DNA from 3 places in the Azospirillum sp. UENF 312511 genome. Region 3 is predicted to be linked to each of the others. Evidence: predicted binding sites of a transcription regulator. Region 3 holds the regulator's gene; each other region holds the start of a gene.
The links. The regulator LexA, encoded in region 3, represses DNA repair genes until DNA is damaged. The targets are predictions, from matches to a motif close to ATGTTCTANTTTGGTTC.
Positions count from the first base shown of each region.

Region 1 (6,112 bases), 2.2 Mb from region 3:
GCGCCTCGTGCAGCAGGTGGGTGGCCGAGTGGTTGGCGCGGATGGCCGAGCGGCGCTCCGTGTCCACGCGCAGTTCCACCACGTCGCCGACCTTCAGCGTGCCCTTGGTGACCGTGCCGACATGGGCCCAGACGGCGCCCAGCTTCTTCTGGGTGTCGGAGACGGCGACCTCGGTGCCCTCGGCGGAGAAGATCACGCCGGCATCGCCGACCTGACCGCCCGATTCACCGTAGAAGGGCGTCTGGTTCACGATGACCAGCACCTCGTCCCCGGCGGCGGCCTGCTCGACGCGGGCGTCGCCCTTGACGATGGCGGTCACTTTGCCCTCGGCGACCTCGGTGTCGTAGCCGAAGAACTCCGTGGCGCCCAGCTCGTCCTTCAGCTCGTACCACAGCTTCTCGGTCGTCGCCTCGCCCGAGCCGGCCCAGGATTCGCGGGCCTTGCGGCGCTGCTCGTCCATGGCGGCCTTGAAGCCGCTCTCGTCGACCGGGCGGCCCTGGGTGCGCAGCACGTCCTGGGTCAGGTCGAGCGGGAAGCCGTAGGTGTCGTACAGCTTGAAGGCGACGTCGCCGGGCAGCGGCTGCCCTTCGCCCAGGCGGGCGACCTCGTCCTCCAGCAGACGCAGGCCGCGCTCCAGCGTCTGCTTGAAGCGGGTCTCCTCCAGCTTCAGCGTCTCGACGATCAGGGCGCGGGCGCGGTTCAGCTCCGGATAGGCGTCGCCCATCTGCTGGATCAGCGCCGGGACGAGGCGGTGCATCAGCGGCTCGCGCGCGCCGATCATGTGGGCGTGGCGCATGGCGCGGCGCATGATGCGGCGCAGCACATAGCCGCGGCCCTCGTTCGACGGCAGAACGCCGTCGGCGATCAGGAAGCAGCAGGAGCGCAGATGGTCGGCGATGACGCGGTGCGAGACGGCGTGCGCGCCGTCCGGCGCGGTCTTCGTCGCCTCGGCGGAGGCCACGATCAGCGCCCGCATCAGGTCGATGTCGTAGTTGTCGTGCTTGCCCTGGAGCACGGCGGCCAGACGCTCCAGCCCCATGCCGGTGTCGATCGACGGCTTCGGCAGGGCGATCAGGTCGTCGGGACCGCGCTGCTCATACTGCATGAACACGAGGTTCCAGATCTCGATGAAGCGGTCGCCGTCCTGGTCGGGCGAGCCCGGAGGACCGCCGGCGATGTGCGGGCCGTGGTCGAAGAAGATCTCCGAGCAGGGACCGCAGGGGCCGGTGTCGCCCATGCGCCAGAAATTGTCGTCGGTCGGGATGCGGATGATGCGGTCGTCCGACAGGCCGGCGACCTTGCGCCAGATGCCCGCCGCGTCCTCGTCGGAGCTGTGGACGGTGACCAGCAGCTTGTCCGCCGGCAGCCCGAACTCCTTCGTCACAAGGTTCCAGGCGAAGGCGATCGCGTCGTCCTTGAAATAGTCGCCGAACGAGAAGTTGCCCAGCATCTCGAAGAAGGTGTGGTGCCGCGCCGTGTAGCCGACATTGTCCAGGTCGTTGTGCTTGCCGCCCGCGCGCACGCACTTCTGCGAGGTGGTCGCGCGCGAATAAGGCCGCTGCTCCGCCCCGGTGAAGACGTTCTTGAACTGCACCATGCCGGCGTTCGTGAACATCAGCGTCGGGTCGTTGCGCGGAACCAGCGGCGACGACTCCACGATCTGGTGGCCGTTCTTCGCGAAAAAGTCCAGGAACGTGCGGCGGATGTCGTTGGCGGTCTTCATAAGCTGTCCAGGCTCCGGCTACGGTCGGCTACAATCGGCGGCGCGGCCTTGTTCGCGGCCGAACCGTGCTTTTAACGTGACTTGCGGTGGCTGTCCACAGAGTGCCCGCGACGGGCACCCGCGCGGCGACAGGCCGCGTGGACGGAGCGCCACATTTGCATGATCGTCAGCGCGGACGGGCGGTGGATCGCCACCGCCCGTCCAATCTCAATGAGGCGCTCACAAGGAGATGAGAGGATGCGGAAAATCCTCGAACTCCTGATCCTGCTGTTGCGGGCGCTCAAGCTGCTGCTTGAGATCCTGAACCGCTAGGACCGGGCCGGCGGGCGGGTGTAGCAGCACCCGTCCGCCCAGCCTGAATGTAAGGTCTTTCCAGCCGTCCGGCAAGACGGCGAAAGCCCCTCCCCGGCGGACCGGAGAGGGGCTTTCACACACAGAAACCGGCTTGCCGCCCGGGATCACTCCGGCGTGGCGGCCTCGCCGTCGGCCTCCGGGGTGCCCATCATGGCGTCGGCGACGAGACCGGCGTTGCCGCGGATCTTCGCCTCGATGGCGTCGGCCGTGGCCGGGTTGTTGCGCAGGTAGTTCTTGGCGTTCTCGCGGCCCTGGCCGATGCGGGTGCCGTCGTAGCTGAACCACGCGCCCGACTTCTCCACCACGCCGGCCTGGATGCCGAGGTCGAGAAGTTCGCCCACCTTCGACACGCCCTCGCCGTACATGATGTCGAACTCGACCACGCGGAACGGCGGGGCCATCTTGTTCTTCACCACCTTCACGCGGGTCTGGTTGCCCACCACCGTCTCCCGGTCCTTGATCGCGCCGATGCGGCGGATGTCCAGACGGACGGAGGCGTAGAACTTCAGCGCGTTGCCGCCGGTCGTCGTCTCCGGGTTGCCGAACATCACGCCGATCTTCAGGCGGATCTGGTTGATGAAGATCACCAGGCAGTTCGACTTGGCGATGGAGCCGGTCAGCTTGCGCAGCGCCTGGCTCATCAGGCGGGCGTGCAGGCCGACGTGGCTGTCGCCCATCTCGCCTTCCAGCTCGGCGCGCGGCACCAATGCCGCCACCGAGTCGACCACCAGCACGTCGACGGCGCCGGAGCGCACCAGCGTGTCGGCGATCTCCAGCGCCTGCTCACCGGCGTCGGGCTGGGAGATCAGCAGCTCGTCCACGTTGACGCCCAGCTTGCGGGCATAGGACGGGTCCAGGGCGTGCTCCGCGTCCACGAAGGCGCAGGTGCCGCCGCCCTTCTGGGCCTGGGCGATGGCGTGCAGCGCCAGCGTCGTCTTGCCCGAGCTTTCCGGCCCGTAAATCTCGATGATGCGGCCGCGCGGCAGGCCGCCGATGCCCAGCGCGATGTCGAGGCCGAGCGAGCCGGTGGAAACGACCTCCGTCTCGACCGTGTTCTCGCGGGCGCCGAGCTTCATGATCGAGCCCTTGCCAAAGGCGCGCTCGATCTGCGCCAGAGCGGCATCCAGGGCCTTCTGCTTATCCATGGAATCCTTCTCGACCAAACGAAGCTGTGCGGACGACATGCCCGTCTCCCCTTGTTAGATCACATCCGCGGCCCCAGGGCCAACGATCTCACCAACGGTCATTCGGTGAGAGGGAATGTACCAGCTTTGTTCCCCTGCGCAAAGCTCTAAGTTCCGCGAATGTTCTCATCACAAGTTAGTAACGATCCGGCGCCGTGCAACGGAATTCCAGCGGCTGCGTTCAAGAGGAGATGCCCCTCCAACGACACCCCGGAAAGCCACGCATGGCGACCGTCCACTCCACGCTCGACCGCATGATCGACCGCCTCACCACCCAGCGCGTCGCGCTCGGCTGGGCCGCCGGCTGCGTCGCGGGAACGCCCGGTTTGGTGATGGAGATCGGTCTGGGGAAGGGCCGCACCTACGACCATCTGCGCAGCCTGTTCCCGCCGCGCGACATCCTGGTCTTCGACATGTGGGCGCGCGTTCCCGCCTCCCTGCGCCCGGACGAGGACCGGCTGTTCCTCGGCGATTTCCGGGACGCGCTGCCCGCCGCCGCGGAGCGCTTCCGCGGCAGCGTGCGGCTGGCCCACGCCGACATCGGCTGCGAGCGGGAGGACGACGAGGACGGCATCCGCCAGTGGATCGGCGGCCTGGTCGAACCTTTCTTGGCGCCGGGCGCGCTGGTCCTGTCGGACCGCCCGATCGGCGCCGGTCGCCGCGGGTGGGAGCCGGTCGACGTGCCGGGAACGGACCGCTGGACCTATCACGGCTGGCGGGTCGGATAAGGCCCCGCCCTATTCTGCCCACCGCGTCACTTCCCGTCCCGGATGACCTCCTTCACCTTGGAGGCCAACTGCTTCAGGGAGAAGGGCTTGGGCAGGAAGTGGGCGACCTCGACCCCGTCGATCTCGCCCAGACGGTCCTCGGCGTAGCCGGAGATGAAGATCACCCGCATGTCAGGCCGCATCTGCCGGACATGGCGGGCCAGGGTCGGGCCGTCCATCTGCGGCATCACCACGTCGGTGATCAGCAGATCGATGCGGTTGCCGTCCGTGTTGATCTGCTGCAGCGCCGCCTCGCCGTTCTTGGCCTCCAGCACCTGATAGCCCTTGTTGCGCAACGCACGGGCGGAGAAGACGCGCACGGCGTCCTCGTCCTCGACCAGCATGATGGTGCCGGAGCCGGTCAGGTCGCTGCCGCGCCGCTCGCGCGGCTCGCCCTGGTCGGGGCGGGCCTCGCCCTTGTGGCGGGGCAACAGGATGGTGAAGGTCGTCCCCTCCCCCTTCTCCGACTCGACCAGCACGAAGCCGCCGGTCTGGCGGACGATGCCATAGACGGTGGACAGCCCCAGCCCGGTGCCCGACCCCACGCCCTTGGTCGTGAAGAAGGGCTCGAAGATGCGCTGGAGATTCTCCTTGGGGATGCCGCAGCCGGTGTCGATCACCTCGATGGACACATACTCGCCGGACGGAATCGTCTCGTGCTCGCGGCGCTGCGCCTGCTCGACCACATGGTTGGAGGTGACGATGGTCAGCCGTCCGCCCCCGGCCATGGCGTCGCGCGCATTGACCACGAGGTTGATGATGACCTGCTCCAGCTGGTTCTGGTCGACCTTCACATAGCCGATGTCCCGGCCGTGGAGCATCTTCAGTTCGATGTTCTCGCCGATCAGCCGGCGCATCAGATTGCCAAGCTCGGCCAGGACGTCGGTCACGCTGAGAATGCGCGGCTGCAGCGTCTGCTGGCGCGAAAAGGCCAGAAGCTGGCGCACGAGATTGGCCGCGCGGTTGGCGTTCTGCTTGATCTGCATGATGTCGCTGAAGGACTGGTCGCCCGGCTTGTGCCGCAGCAGCAGCAGATCGCAGAAGCCGATCATCGCGGTCAGCAGGTTGTTGAAGTCATGGGCGACGCCGCCGGCCAGCTGGCCGACCGCCTGCATCTTCTGCGACTGGGCGAACTGGGCCTCCAGCCCCTTGCGCTCGGTCATGTCGATGAAATGCAGGATCAGCCCCGCCGCCCCTTCCGGCCCCACCCCGCCGAGCCGCCGCGCGTAGAGCTGGGCCACCAGCTCGCGCCCGCCGGTCAACCTCACCTCCAGCGGGGCCGCGGGGTCGGCGCCACCCTGCACGGCAGTCAGCCGCTCGGTCACCATGGCGCGCTCCGCCGGGACGATCAGGTCGGCCATGCCCCGCCCGAGGACGTTGCCGGCCTCGCTGCCGATCAGTGCCAGGAAGGCCTGGTTGCACTCGGCCAGCCGCCCAACCTCATCCACCAGGGCGATGCCGATGGGCGCGTCCTCAAAGAAGCGCTGGAAGCGCTGCTCGGACAGGCGCAGGGCCTCCTGCCACTCGCGCTCCGGCGTCAGGTCGCGCACGACGGAGCGGGTGTGCGAAATCCGCCCGTCCTCGCCCCTCACCACGCTCTGCGCGACATAGGCCTGGAAGCGGCGGCCCTGGAGCCCGTCCATGGCGATCTCGCCGCGCTGCTCCAGCCCGCCGCCCTCCAGGAGGTCGTAGGGAGCGGACACGGCGGGCGGATGGGCCAGCACATCGTGAAGGCGGCGCCCGCCCTCGACCAGATCCTCCGGCGCGCAGCCCAGCCACTTCGCCAGGGTCGCGTTGACGAACTGGAAGTGCCCGTCCTGGTCCACCGAGAAGAAGCCGATCGGTGCGTGGTCCATGAAATCGACGAGCTGGGTCTGCTCGCGCCGGGTCACCTGCTCCAGCTCGCGCCGCGCGGTGATGTCCTCGACGCGCCACATCACCGCCCCGGCGTGCCCGTCGATGGGCTGGCCCTGGATGCGGCGCCATTCGGCGGCGCGCCCCTGCTGGCGGACCGCCAGCTCGATGGACCCGGAATAGCCGCCCTTCACCCGCTCGCACAGGCGGCGGAAGGCGTCGGCGCTGTC
Region 1 is NZ_JBSNCG010000003.1:2,415,775-2,421,886, reverse strand. Features, by position in the region: gene alaS (alanine--tRNA ligase) at 1-1,723, opposite strand, end outside; gene ACWPN7_RS22870 (hypothetical protein) at 1,883-2,035, shown strand; gene recA (recombinase RecA) at 2,182-3,261, opposite strand; gene ACWPN7_RS22860 (class I SAM-dependent methyltransferase) at 3,486-3,989, shown strand; gene ACWPN7_RS22855 (PAS domain S-box protein) at 4,016-6,112, opposite strand, start outside.
Region 1: recA (recombinase RecA) is a predicted target of LexA. The motif match lies at 3,338-3,354, and genes of this name have one in related genera.

Region 2 (6,112 bases), 870 kb from region 3:
CGTCGTCCGCCGCCGCGACCGACGTCGCCCTGGAGCGCTTCGACCGCATCCGCAACGCCAAGGGCTCCATCAAGTCGTCGGAGCTTCGCCTGGAAATGCAGCGGACCATGCAGAACAACTGCGCGGTCTTCCGCACCGGCGAGGTGCTGGAGGAGGGCGTCAAGCTCATTGACCAGACCTTCGCGAAGAAGAGCGACATGGCGATCAGCGACCGTTCGCTGGTCTGGAACTCCGACCTCGTCGAAGCCATCGAGCTGGACAACCTGCTGTACCAGGCGGTCGCCACGCTCCACTCGGCGAAGAACCGGCCGGAGAGCCGCGGCGCCCACGCCCGCGAGGACTATCCGGACCGCGACGACGAGAACTGGATGAAGCACACCGTCATCGAGGTGTCGGACAAGGGCGAGACGAAGATCGGGTACCGCCCGGTCCATCTCTACACCCTGACCGACGAGGTGCAGGTGTTCCCGCCCAAGGCCCGCGTCTACTAAGGCGGCAAGAGCAAGGCAAGGATACGAACCATGGTCGAATTCAACCTGCCCGCCAATTCCAAGGTCGGCGTCGGCAAGACCATCAACACCGCCAGCGGCGCCAAGCGGGCGAAGACCTTCAAGATCTACCGCTGGTCGCCGGATGACGGGCAGAACCCGCGGGTCGACACCTATGTCGTCGACCTGGACAAGTTCGGCCCGATGATCCTGGACGCGATCATCTACATCAAGAACAACATCGACTCGACCCTGACCTTCCGGCGCTCCTGCCGCGAGGGCATCTGCGGGTCCTGCGCGATGAACATCGACGGCACCAACACGCTGGCCTGCCTGAAGGCCATCGAGGAGGTGAAGGGTGACGTCAAGATCTACCCGCTGCCGCACATGCCGGTGGTCAAGGATCTCGTCCCCGACCTGAAGCACATCTACGCCCAGCTCGCCTCGATCAAGCCGTGGCTGCAGTCGCAGTCGCCGGCCCCGAGCCGCGAGCGCCTGCAGTCGCCGGAGGACCGCGCCAAGCTGGACGGCCTCTACGAGTGCATCCTGTGCTTCTGCTGCTCGACCTCCTGCCCCAGCTACTGGTGGAACGGCGACCGCTACCTCGGCCCGTCGATCCTGCTCCAGGCCTACCGCTGGATCGTCGACAGCCGCGACGAGATGACGGGCGAGCGCCTCGACAACCTCGAGGACCCGTTCCGCCTCTACCGCTGTCACACCATCATGAACTGCACCAAGGCGTGCCCGAAGGGCCTCAACCCGGCCAAGGCCATCGCCGAGATCAAGAAGCTGATGGTTCAGCGCCGCTGATCCGTCCGTTTCGGTTCACCGATGAAGAACGGGGCGCCTCCGCAAGGGGGCGCCCCGTTTTCTTTGGCCGTTCAGCGTCTGCGCTTATGCGAAGTCGGGATCGGTGGGCCGGGACGGCGGCAGGTCGTCGTTGGGCAGGGGGGAGGGCATGTCCTCCTGCGGGCCGGGGGTCGGCAGGTCCGGGTTGTCGGTCAGGGGGCCCGGGGTGGGAACGTCCTGGCCCGGCGGCGGGAAGGGCGGGGCCGCGCGCAGCGGCTGCGGAAAGGCGCTCGAATAGGTCCAGCCCATGGGTCGGTCGCTCCCGGTGTGGTGAGGGTGTCCTGCATCAACCGTCCGGCTGGCCCGTCTGCGCAGGTTGACCGGCGGCGATGAGGGGGTATGCTTTTCGAGGGAGCGAACCATCCGGATAGAACCAACCCGAAGCCAAAAAGGGAGAAGATCATGGGCAGCACGGCCGGTCAGGCGTTGAGCTACATTCAGGGCGAATGGATCGCGGGCAACCCCGCCATCGTCGGCCCGATGACTCACGCGCTCTGGCTGTCTTCGGTCGTTTTTGACGGCGCCCGCGCCTTCCAGGGCGTGGCCCCCGACCTCGACCGCCACTGCGCCCGCGTCGTGCGCTCGGCCCAGGTGATGGGCCTCGCCCCCATGCTGACCGCCGGGGAGATCGAGGAGCTGTGCTGGGACGGCATCCGTCGCTTCCCCAAGGAGGCCGAGCTGTACATCCGGCCGATGTTCTACGCGGAGGAGGGCTTCGTCGCGCCCGACGCCGAGAGCACGCGCTTCGTCCTGTCGGTCTACGAGGCGCCATTGCCCAGCGCCGCCGGCTTCACCGCCTGCCTGTCCAGCCGCCGCCGCCCGGTGCCGGACATGGCGCCGACCGAGGCCAAGGCCGCCTGCCTTTACCCCAACGCCGGGCTGGCGCTGAAGGAGGCGCGGGAGCGCGGCTTCGACAACGCCATCATGCTCGACCCCATCGGCAGCGTGGCGGAGTTCGCGACGGCCAACCTGTTCATCGCCAAGGACGGGGTGGTGCGCACGCCGGTGCACAACGGGACCTTCCTCAACGGCATCACCCGCCAGCGCGTGATCGCCCTGCTGCGCGACGACGGCGTGGCGGTGGAGGAGGCTACCCTGAGCCCCCGCGACGTGCTGGAGGCGGACGAGGTCTTCTCGACCGGCAATTACGCGAAGGTGGTGCCGGTCACCCGCGTCGAGGAGCGCGCCTTGCAACCCGGCCCCCTGGCGGCGCGCGCGCGCGGGCTCTATTGGGAGTTCGCCTTCCGCTGATCCGCTTCGGCTGACTCGGAATGCCGGTTTTCGGGCGGTATGCGGCCCGAAAGCCGGCTTGATAGATGGCCGGTTCCGCGGCATGATTCCTCCCAAGCGGTGAATCGGTCCGTCGAAGGACGCTGTCGAGGGGGGAGATGATGCAATTCCGCGAACGCCGCCGCGTGATCCAGGTGATCCGCACCGTCTACGATCCGGACCTGAAGCGCGGTCGGTCGGAACTGGTCGGGAAGATCGACAAGGCCGCGCCCGTGGTCACCGACAGGCTTCAGAAAAGCTGCACGCCGGAGGAGTTGTCGGAGATCCTCACCTATCTGGACGACCGCCACAACCGCCTGCGCAACGAGGCGGTGCGCGCCGGGGCGGAAACCCTGCCGGCCCAGATGCGGGAGGCGGCGGAGTATTTCCGCACCCACCGTGACGACGACGCGCGGGCCTTCGCGACGGAAATCCGCTTGGCGTGGGAGGATTTGAAGACGGCCTTGCGTGAGGCCGGCTTTTCAAAGAGCAAGGTGCTGAAGAAGGCCGTCGACCGGGACAAGGCCCCAGAGAAGGCCCCAGAGAAAGCCGCTGAGAAGAAGGCCACGGCGAAGACGGAGGCGCCGACGCCATCCGTGTCTTTGACCGTGGACGGCGCGGCCGAGCCGGCGGCCGCACCGTCCCCCGCGGCACCGGTTCGCAAACCGCGCGCAAGGAAGGCGCGGACCGCGCCCGCCACCGCCGTGGCCGCTGAGGGGACGTCCTCCGACTCCGGCAGTGCCGGCTCCTCTCCCGCCGCCTGACGGTCGGATCGAGTCAACTGCCTTCGCGGATCAGCGCGCTGGCGGCGTTGCGGTGGTGAGTCAGTGCGCCGGTGAGGCGGGACAGCCAGGCATCGCCGCCCGTGCGGTCTGCGGGCAGGGAGCGGCGCCGTTGCGCGGAGCCCCGGCGGCCTCGGCGGCCAGCCGGTCGTGCAGGCGAAGAGCGGCGGCGCGGGCGAGGGCGGCGTGACGCTCCGCCCCCTCCAGAAGCGCCGTCCGCACCGCGCTGCGGGGCGGCGCGTCGTCGTGGCGGCGTTCAAGCTCTTCCAGAAGGGATGAACGCCGAGGCGTTCCGCAGAGTCCGGTCATGGCCGGACGATAAGCTCTTCCGATGACGCAGTAAAGGATATTTGTCCTAGGACAGAGTGCCGCAGGGCTGACGCTTACTGGCTCGCCCAGACGATGCGCGCCATCCAGGCGACCTCGGCGCGCGGGATGCTGCGGTCCGGGTGGGCGCGGTTGATGGAAATCAGCTCGATCTTGGTGGCGGTTTCGCGAAGGAGTTGCTTCGCCATCACCTCGCCGCCCTTGGTGCGGACGACGACACGGTCGTTGCGCCGGATCTGTGCGGCAGGCGAGACGATGATGGTGTCGCCGTCGCGGTAGACGGGGTCCATGCTGTCCCCGGCGATCTCCAGAGCGTAGGCGTGGGGATCTCCGATGCTGGGAAACAGAAGCTCGTCCCAGCCCACACCCGAGGGAAAGCCGGCGTCGTCGAAGAAACCCGCGTTGCCCGCCTGCGCATAGCCGATGACCGGCACCCGCTGGAGCGAGCCGGCGCCCGCGGCATCGCCGACGAGGCTGACGAACTCCGACAGCGACGCGCCGGTCGCCTCCAGAACCTTGGACACGCTCTCCGTCGAGGGCCAGCGGAGCTTGCCGTCGCCGGTGGTCCGCTTGCTCTTGTTGAAGGTCGTCGGGTCCAGCCCCGCGCGCCGCGCGAGTCCGGAAGCCGACAGCCCGTGCTGGGCCGCGAGGCGGTCGATCGCCCGCCAAATGTCCGCATGTTTGAGCATGGGAGGATAATCACATAAACGAACCAGCCCGTCCCTAGGAACCTATTCATATTTTCCTTGACGAAGGACTTTAATCAGTACATAACGTGAACATGTGTTCGCCAGCCGCGCGTGCCGCGGCCCATCCGGCGCTCCGCCCGAGAGCGAAGCTGCGCCCGCGAACCCAGAAGCTGCAATTTCCAGGGAGACCTCACGCATGGTCCAGCACCGCAACACGTTCATGGTTCTGTCCGACGCCGCCGGGGAACCGTTCGGCAGCGCGGAGGAGGCGTGGTTCTGGTCGGTCCAGGCGCAGGACGCCAAGGCCGCCGGCGCGCGCATCGCCGCCGGTCGCGGGCTGATCCAGCGCCCGTGCGAGCCCGGCGACGTGCTGTGCGCGGTGGACCGGCTGTACCGCCGTCGCCTGCTGATCCGCGACCATCTGCACGTGCTGGTCCATTACGGGCGCCGCCTGATGGCGCCGGACCCGGCGCGTTACCGCGAGCAGCGCGCCCACACCCTGTGGCGGGAGGCGTTCGACCGGCTCCGCCCGGTGCTGCGCGAGAAGGGCATCGTTCAGTGAGCACGCCGCTGCCTCAGCCTTGCCAGATGGATTCCTGCCAAGTGATACCCTGCCGGGAGGGAGCGGACGCGCCGCATGCCTGGGTGGTCTTCCGGGGCGAGGCGGAGCTGTGGTGGCTGCGTCTGCTGAAGCCGGGGTTCCGCCACTGCTTCGCGCTGCTGCACGATGGGCACCACTGGGTGATCGTCGATCCGCTCTCGTCCTTCACCGACGTGTCGGTCCTCGATCTGCCCGCGGCCTTCGACCTGCCGGGCTGGTACCACGGGATGGGCATGGCGGTGACCCCGGCGACGGTGCGGCGCGGCCTGAATCGTCCGGCCCCCTGGGCTCCCTTCACCTGCGTCGAGGCGATCAAGCGCCTGCTGGGGCTGCACGCGCCCGGCATCGTGACGCCCTGGCAGCTCTACCGGCATCTGGCGAGGCCCGTCCCCGCGGCCTGATCCGCGCCGCCGGCCCGTCCGCCTTCCCGACGCCCTTTCATACAAGGGCCTGTTTTCGCATCACGGACAAGGACCCCCCGCCCATGGCGAACCTGTTCAAGGCGCCCCGGCCGGCGCCGCCGCCTGCGCCCGCGCCGGATCCTCAACCCACGCCGACGCCCGCCCCCGAGCCGGCTCCGGTGCCCGTGGCGGTCCCGGAGCCGGCTCCCGCCACGACGCCCTGGTGGAATGCGCCTCCGGACCCGCTTCCCGAACCCGCCGCCCCGGCGGTGGAGGCTTCCGCTCCCGTGGCCTCACCCGCCGGCGATCCGCCCGCCGCCGGCCCGGCTCCGGCGACGGAGGAGGAGAAGGACCCGGCCAAGGCCGCGGAGGCGCTGATCCAGCGGCGCAACCGGGGACGGGCGGGGACGGTCCAGACGTCCTGGCGGGGTGCGCTGGACGTCGGCGCGCTGGTGCCGCTGCGCAAGCGCCTGTTGGGGGAGTGAGGCCATGAAGGACACCACGCACGGCACTTCCCAAGGGGGCCGCAAGGGGGATGCCGCATCCACGTCGCCGAACGGGCCGGAGCGTCTGCTGGAGCGCTACCGGGCGGCGCGGGAGCGCCGGTCGGTCTGGGAAAGCCATTGGCAGGACTGCTACGACCACGCCCTGCCCAACGGGCAGCCCTTCCGCGGCGGCGGCACCCCCGGCGAACGGCGGGTGGACC
Region 2 is NZ_JBSNCG010000003.1:1,066,345-1,072,456, reverse strand. Features, by position in the region: gene sdhA (succinate dehydrogenase flavoprotein subunit) at 1-491, shown strand, start outside; gene ACWPN7_RS16430 (succinate dehydrogenase iron-sulfur subunit) at 522-1,298, shown strand; gene ACWPN7_RS16425 (hypothetical protein) at 1,383-1,586, opposite strand; gene ACWPN7_RS16420 (branched-chain amino acid aminotransferase) at 1,740-2,588, shown strand; gene ACWPN7_RS16415 (hypothetical protein) at 2,726-3,370, shown strand; gene ACWPN7_RS16410 (hypothetical protein) at 3,431-3,697, opposite strand; gene ACWPN7_RS16405 (S24 family peptidase) at 3,772-4,404, opposite strand; gene ACWPN7_RS16400 (hypothetical protein) at 4,601-4,966, shown strand; gene ACWPN7_RS16395 (hypothetical protein) at 5,008-5,406, shown strand; gene ACWPN7_RS16390 (hypothetical protein) at 5,490-5,891, shown strand; gene ACWPN7_RS16385 (portal protein) at 5,896-6,112, shown strand, end outside.
Region 2: ACWPN7_RS16405 (S24 family peptidase) is a predicted target of LexA. The motif match lies at 4,482-4,498, and genes of this name have one in related genera.

Region 3 (6,112 bases):
CAGCTTGGCGAAGTCGAAGCGCGAGGGGGAGCGCCCGATGCCCTCCAGGTTGAACCACTCCACGGCCTGTTCGGTGGAGATGATCTCGTCGTCGCCGTGCCCCCAGCCGAGCCGCAGCAGGTAGTTGCGGATCGCCTCCGGCAGGTAGCCCATGTCGCGGTAGGCGTCGACGCCCAGCGCGCCATGGCGCTTCGACAGCTTGGCGCCGTCCGGACCGTGGATCAGCGGGATGTGGCCGAACTCCGGCAGGTCCCAGCCCATGGCGTTGAAGATCTGGATCTGGCGGAAGGTGTTGGTCAGATGGTCGTCGCCGCGGATGACATGGGTCACGCCCATGTCGTGGTCGTCCACCACCACCGCCAGCAAATAGGTCGGGGTGCCGTCGGCGCGCAGCAGGATCAGATCGTCGAGCTGGGCGTTCTGCACCGTCACCTCGCCCTGGACGCGGTCCTTCAGGACCGTCTCGCCCTCCTGCGGCGCCTTCAGGCGGATCACCGGCTTCACGCCGGCCGGAGCCTCGGACGGGTCGCGGTCGCGCCAGCGCCCGTCGTAGCGCACCGGCTGGCCCGCCGCCTTCTGGGCGGCGCGCATCTCCTCCAACTCCTCGGGGCTCGCGTAGCAGTAATAGGCGCGGCCAGCCGCCAGCATCTGCTGCGCCACCTCGGCGTGGCGGTCCTTGCGGGCGAACTGGCTGACCGCGTCGCCGTCCCAGTCGAGGCCGAGCCAGGACAGGCCGTCGAGGATGGCGTCCACCGCCGCGTCCGTCGAGCGCTGGCGGTCGGTGTCCTCGATGCGCAGCAGATACGTGCCGCCGTTGCGTCGGGCGTACAGCCAGTTGAACAATGCGGTGCGGGCACCGCCGATGTGGAGAAAGCCGGTGGGCGACGGGGCGAAACGGGTGACGACGGTCATGGGAGGCTCAATTCCAGGTTCGGCGCTGCTACAGTGCTGCGGCGGCCGAGATGCGGCGGCTGCGGTGCGACTGCGGTGGTGCGGTGGTGTAACACATTAACGGCGCCGGAGGCATTTGCCTTGCGCGCATAGGCGACAGTATGGCCCACGGGGTTGAAGAGGGCATGGCCGGAGGTTTGGCGGCGGAGGGCGATGCCGGTCCTGTCCGTCGCGGCGTCGGCGCGCGCCTTCTCGTTGCGGCTCTGGAATGCCTTGCCGCGGAACGGGAGCGCTGGGCGCTGTGGCTGCCCGTGGGGACCGGGGCGGGTGTGGCCCTGTATTTCGGCCTGCATGCCGAGCCGCCGCTCTGGCTGGGGCCGGGCGCCGTGGTCGGCTGTCTGGCTCTGCTGTGGCTGGTGCGGCGGCGTCTGGCGCCGGTCGTTCTGCTGCTGGGGCTGTTGAGCGTCGCTCTGGGTTTCGCGGCGGCGCAACTGCACAGCGTGGCGGCGATGGCGCCAATGCTGACGCGCGAGCTTGGACCGGTGCAGGTCACCGGGCGGGTGCTGGCGATCGAACGGCAGCCCACCGGCACGCGGTTGATGATCGGTGAACCGATGGTGGAGCGGCTGGCCCCGGAGGCGACGCCGGAGCGGGTCCGCCTGCATTTGCCGGCCAAGGTGACACCGCCGGAGGCCGGGACGGTGGTACGGCTGCGCGCCATGCTCCACCCGCCGGCCGCCCCGGCGGAGCCGGGAGCCTTCGACCTGCAGCGGCGCGCCTATTTCGAAGGCTTCGGCGCGGTCGGCTTCGTCATGGGCGCCCCCGTCGCCCAGGAGGCGCCGCCGCCCGACGGCTGGCGCCGGGTGACGGTGGCCTTTGAGCGGGCGCGCGCCGCCATCGCCGAGCGGGTGCGTGCCGTCGTGAGCGATTCCGCGGAGGCCAGCGTCACCGCCGCCCTGCTGAACGGCGACGCGGCGGCGATTCCGGGACCGATGATGGACGCCTTCCGCGACAGCGGTCTGGCGCACCTCCTGTCCATTTCCGGCCTGCATGTGGGCATCGCCGCGGGGATCGTCTTCTGGGTGGTGCGGGCGCTGCTGGCGCTGGTTCCCTGGGTGGCGCTGCGCTGGCCGATCAAGAAGATCGCGGCGCTGGCCGGCATCCTGTCGGCCATCCTCTACACGCTGCTGGTGGGGGCGCCCTTGCCGACGCTGCGGTCGGTGCTGATGACCGGTCTGGTCATGGGAGCGGTGATCGCCGATCGGTCGCCGATCAGCATGCGGCTGGTCGCCTTCGCCGGCATCGTCACCGTCCTCTATGACCCGGAGGGGATGCTGGGGCCGAGCTTCCAGATGTCCTTCGCGGCGGTCGTCGCCCTGATCGCCGCCTTCGAACGCTTCACGCCCTGGGCGGTGCGGCGGCGGCGCGACATGGGCTGGCTCGGCAAGGGCGCCATGGCGCTGGGCGGCATCGCCTTTTCCAGCGTGGTGGCGACCGTCGCGACGACGCCTTACGGGCTCTACCATTTCCAGCAGGTCGCCTTTTACGGTGTGCTGTCCAACATGGTGGCGATTCCCATCACGACGGTGTGGATCATGCCCTTCAGCCTGTTGTCCTACCTGCTGCTGCCCTTCGGGCTGGAGGGGCCGGCGGTGACGGCGATGAGCTGGGGCGTCCGGCTGGTCATCGAGACGGCGGAGCGGACCGCGGCGCTGCCCGGAGCGACGGCGTTTCTGCCGGCCATGCCGGACGCCGCCATCGCGGCGGTCACTCTGGGCGGGCTGTGGCTGGCCATCTGGACGGGACGCTGGCGCTGGCTGGGGCTGGTGGCCTTGGCCGGCGGGCTGGTCGCCCCGGCCGTCGCGCCGCGGCCCGACATCCTGGTGTCGGAGGACGGAAAACTGATGGGCGCGCGCGGCGCGGATGGGATCCTCAGCCTCTCCACCGCCAGCGATGGCCGGGTCGCCAACACGTGGAGGCGGCGCGGCGGCATGGAAAAGCCGGAGGACAAGGCCGGTCAGGATGTCTGGCCGCTCGCCGGGGTGAGCCTGGACGGGCGGCTGCGCTGCGACGCCCTGGGGTGCCTCTACCGCGCGCAGGGGAAGACGGTGGCGCTGCTGCGCCAGCCGGACGCCTTGCCGGAGGATTGCGCGGTGGCCGATGCGGTGGTGGTCGCGGTCCCGTCGCGCGGGTGCCGGGCGCCGCTGGTCATCGACCGCTGGCAACTGCGGCGGGAGGGCGCGCACACGCTCACCCTGTCGGACAAGGGCATCCGGGTGGAAAGCGTGCGCGGTCGGCGCGGCGACCGCCCGTGGACGATGGGAGGAAAGCTCCCCGATGGAAAGACCGGGGCGCGCTGAGCCGCCGCCCCGGAGCATCCTGCGGTCAGTACTTCCGCACCAGACCGACGAGGCGACCCTGCACCCGAACGCGGTCGGCGCCGAAAATGCGGGTCTCGTAGGCGGCGTTGGCCGGTTCGAGCGCCACGGTGTTGCCCTTGCGGCGCAGGCGCTTCAGCGTGACCTCGGCGTCGTCGACCAGGGCGACGACGATGGAGCCGTTCTCCGCGCTGTCGCAGCGCTGGATGACCACCGTGTCATGGTCGAGGATGCCGGCCTCCACCATGGAATCGCCGGCGACTTCCAGCGCGTAGTGGTCGCCCATGCCGAGCATGGCGGCGGGAATGTCCACGAAGGCGGAACCGTCGCGCAACGCCTCGATGGGCGTGCCCGCGGCGATCCGGCCGTAGAGCGGCAACTGCACGGATTCGGACGCCGGGTTCGCCTCACGTCCCGCGAAGCTGAAGTCGCCCTTGATGACGTTGGGCTCGAACTTGGCGCGCGGCGGCCGGGTGCGGGCGGTCTCCAGCCCCTCCGGCAGGCGCAGCACCTCCAGCGCGCGGGCGCGGTGGGGCAGGCGGCGGATGAAGCCGCGCTCCTCCAGCCCCGTGATGAGGCGGTGGATGCCCGACTTGGACTTCAGGTTGAGAGCGTCCTTCATTTCGTCGAAGGAAGGGGACACACCGCCCTGTCCGAGCCGCTCGTTGATGAAAAGCAGCAATTCATGCTGCTTGCGCGTGAGCATTTGTGCCTCCCGGCCGGTTCCGCACTAGATATGGAACAAAAGCAAAACGTTCCATCTTGTTCTAGTTTGGTTCTTAACCCCCGTCAAGCCCTACGGATGAAATCAATCGCAAATCGACGGACAGGACTCCCAAATGGATTTCCCGTGCGGAACGGATTAAAGCGACAGGACACCGCCGCTCAGCGGGATCACCGTCACGCGGTCGCCCACAGCGGCGGCGGTTGCCTGCGGCTCGCGGACGATCAGGGCGTCGGCCCGGGCCAGCCGGGACATCATCGCGCTGTCCTGGCGCGGGAAGGGCGTGGCGATGGGCTCGCCGTCCGTCCCGGTGGACAGGGTGGCGCGCATGAAGTCGGTGCGGTCGTCGTTGGCCTTCAGCGGCGCGCCGAGCCGCGCCGCGAGCGTGGTGTTCTCGGCGGGCAAGCCTTGGAGACGGCGAAGGACGGGCACCAGGAACAGCAGGGCGGCCACCCCGGTGGACACCGGATTGCCGGGCAGGCCGAGCAGCGGAACGCCGTTCGCCGTCCCGAAAATCAACGGTTTGCCGGGCTTCATGGCGACGCGGTAGAAGTCCAGTGACAGCCCGCCCAGTACGTCGCGCACATGGTCGTGCTCGCCTTGCGAGGCGCCGCCCGTGGTCACCAGCAGGTCGCAGCCGGCCGCCCCGGCGGCCATGGCGGCGAGATGCTCCGGATCGTCCTTGGCCACGCCGAGATTGTGGGCGAGGCCGCCCTGGCTGGCGACCAGCGCGCAGAGGCCGAGCGCGTTGGAGCTGACGATCTGGCTCGGTCCCAGCGGATCGCCGGGCAGGGCGATCTCGTCCCCGGTGGCGAGCACGGCGACCCGCGGTCGGCGGTGGACGCGCAGCCAGGGCAGGTTGGCCGCGGCGGCCAGGGCGACGTCGCGGGCGGTGAGCAGCCGTCCTTTGGGAAGCAACTCCTCTCCCGCGGTGAAGTCCAATCCGGCGGGACGGATGAAGCGACCCGCGGGCACGGCGCGCCCGACGCGCACGCGGTCCCCGGCGTCCTCGCAATCCTCCTGCATCACCACGGCGTCGGCCCCGGCGGGCAGGGGCGCGCCGGTAAAGATGCGCACGGCCTCGCCCGCGCCGACCGATCCGGCGAAGGCGTGGCCAGCGGCGGACTCGCCGATGCGGCGCAGCGTGACGGGAGCTTCCGCCGACGCCGGGACGATGTCGGCGGCGCGGACGGCCCAGCCGTCCATGGCCGCGGCGGCGAAGGGCGGCTGAGTCAGGCGAGCGCCGGCGGGCTCCGCCAGGACGCGCCCCAGCGCGTCGGGCAACGGCACCGTCTCCGCCGGCAGGGCGGTGAAGGCGGCGAGGATGCGGGCGCGGGCTTCACCGACCTGTAGCATCAGACCGCGCTCCCCCATTCGCCGCTCTTGCCACCGGCCTTGTGCAGCAGCTTCACCTCGGTGATGGTCATGCCGCGGTCCACCGCCTTGCACATGTCGTAGACGGTGAGTGCGGCGACCGACACGGCGGTTAGCGCCTCCATTTCCACGCCGGTCTGGCCCCTGAGCTTGCAGGTGGCGGTGATGTCCACGGCGTTGCGCTCGGGGTCGCAGGTCAGGTCCACCTTGACCGACGTCAGCATCAGCGGGTGGCACAGCGGGATCAGGTCCGGCGTGCGCTTGGCCCCCATGATGCCGGCCAGCCGCGCCACCGACAGGACGTCGCCCTTCTTGAGGCCGCCCTGGAGGATGAGGGCCAGCGTTTCCGGCTGCATCAGGACGGAGCCGCGGGCGGTCGCCGAGCGCTCCGTGTCGGCCTTGCCGGACACGTCCACCATGACCGCGCGGCCTTCGGCGTCGAAGTGGGTGAAGCCGCTTGCGGGCTGGTCGGTCATAGGGGTTTCTCCATGAACAGGCTCAGCGGGTCCGGACCGTAGGGGCCGAACGGGCCGCGGTTGGCGAAACCCTGCTTGCGGTAGAGGGCAATGGCCTCGTCCTGATAGACGCCGGTCTCCAGCCGCAGCAGGGACAGGCCGGCGGCACGGGCCTCATCCTCGATGCGTTCCAGAAGGCGGCGCCCGATCTGGCCGCCGCGCGCGGTCGGCTGGACGAACATCCGTTTGACCTCGCCATAGCCACCGTCGGTGTCGATGCGCATGGCGCC
Region 3 is NZ_JBSNCG010000003.1:198,832-204,943, reverse strand. Features, by position in the region: gene gltX (glutamate--tRNA ligase) at 1-912, opposite strand, end outside; gene ACWPN7_RS12285 (ComEC/Rec2 family competence protein) at 1,077-3,251, shown strand; gene lexA (transcriptional repressor LexA) at 3,277-3,975, opposite strand; gene ACWPN7_RS12275 (molybdopterin molybdotransferase MoeA) at 4,132-5,349, opposite strand; gene moaC (cyclic pyranopterin monophosphate synthase MoaC) at 5,349-5,843, opposite strand; gene ACWPN7_RS12265 (GNAT family N-acetyltransferase) at 5,840-6,112, opposite strand, start outside.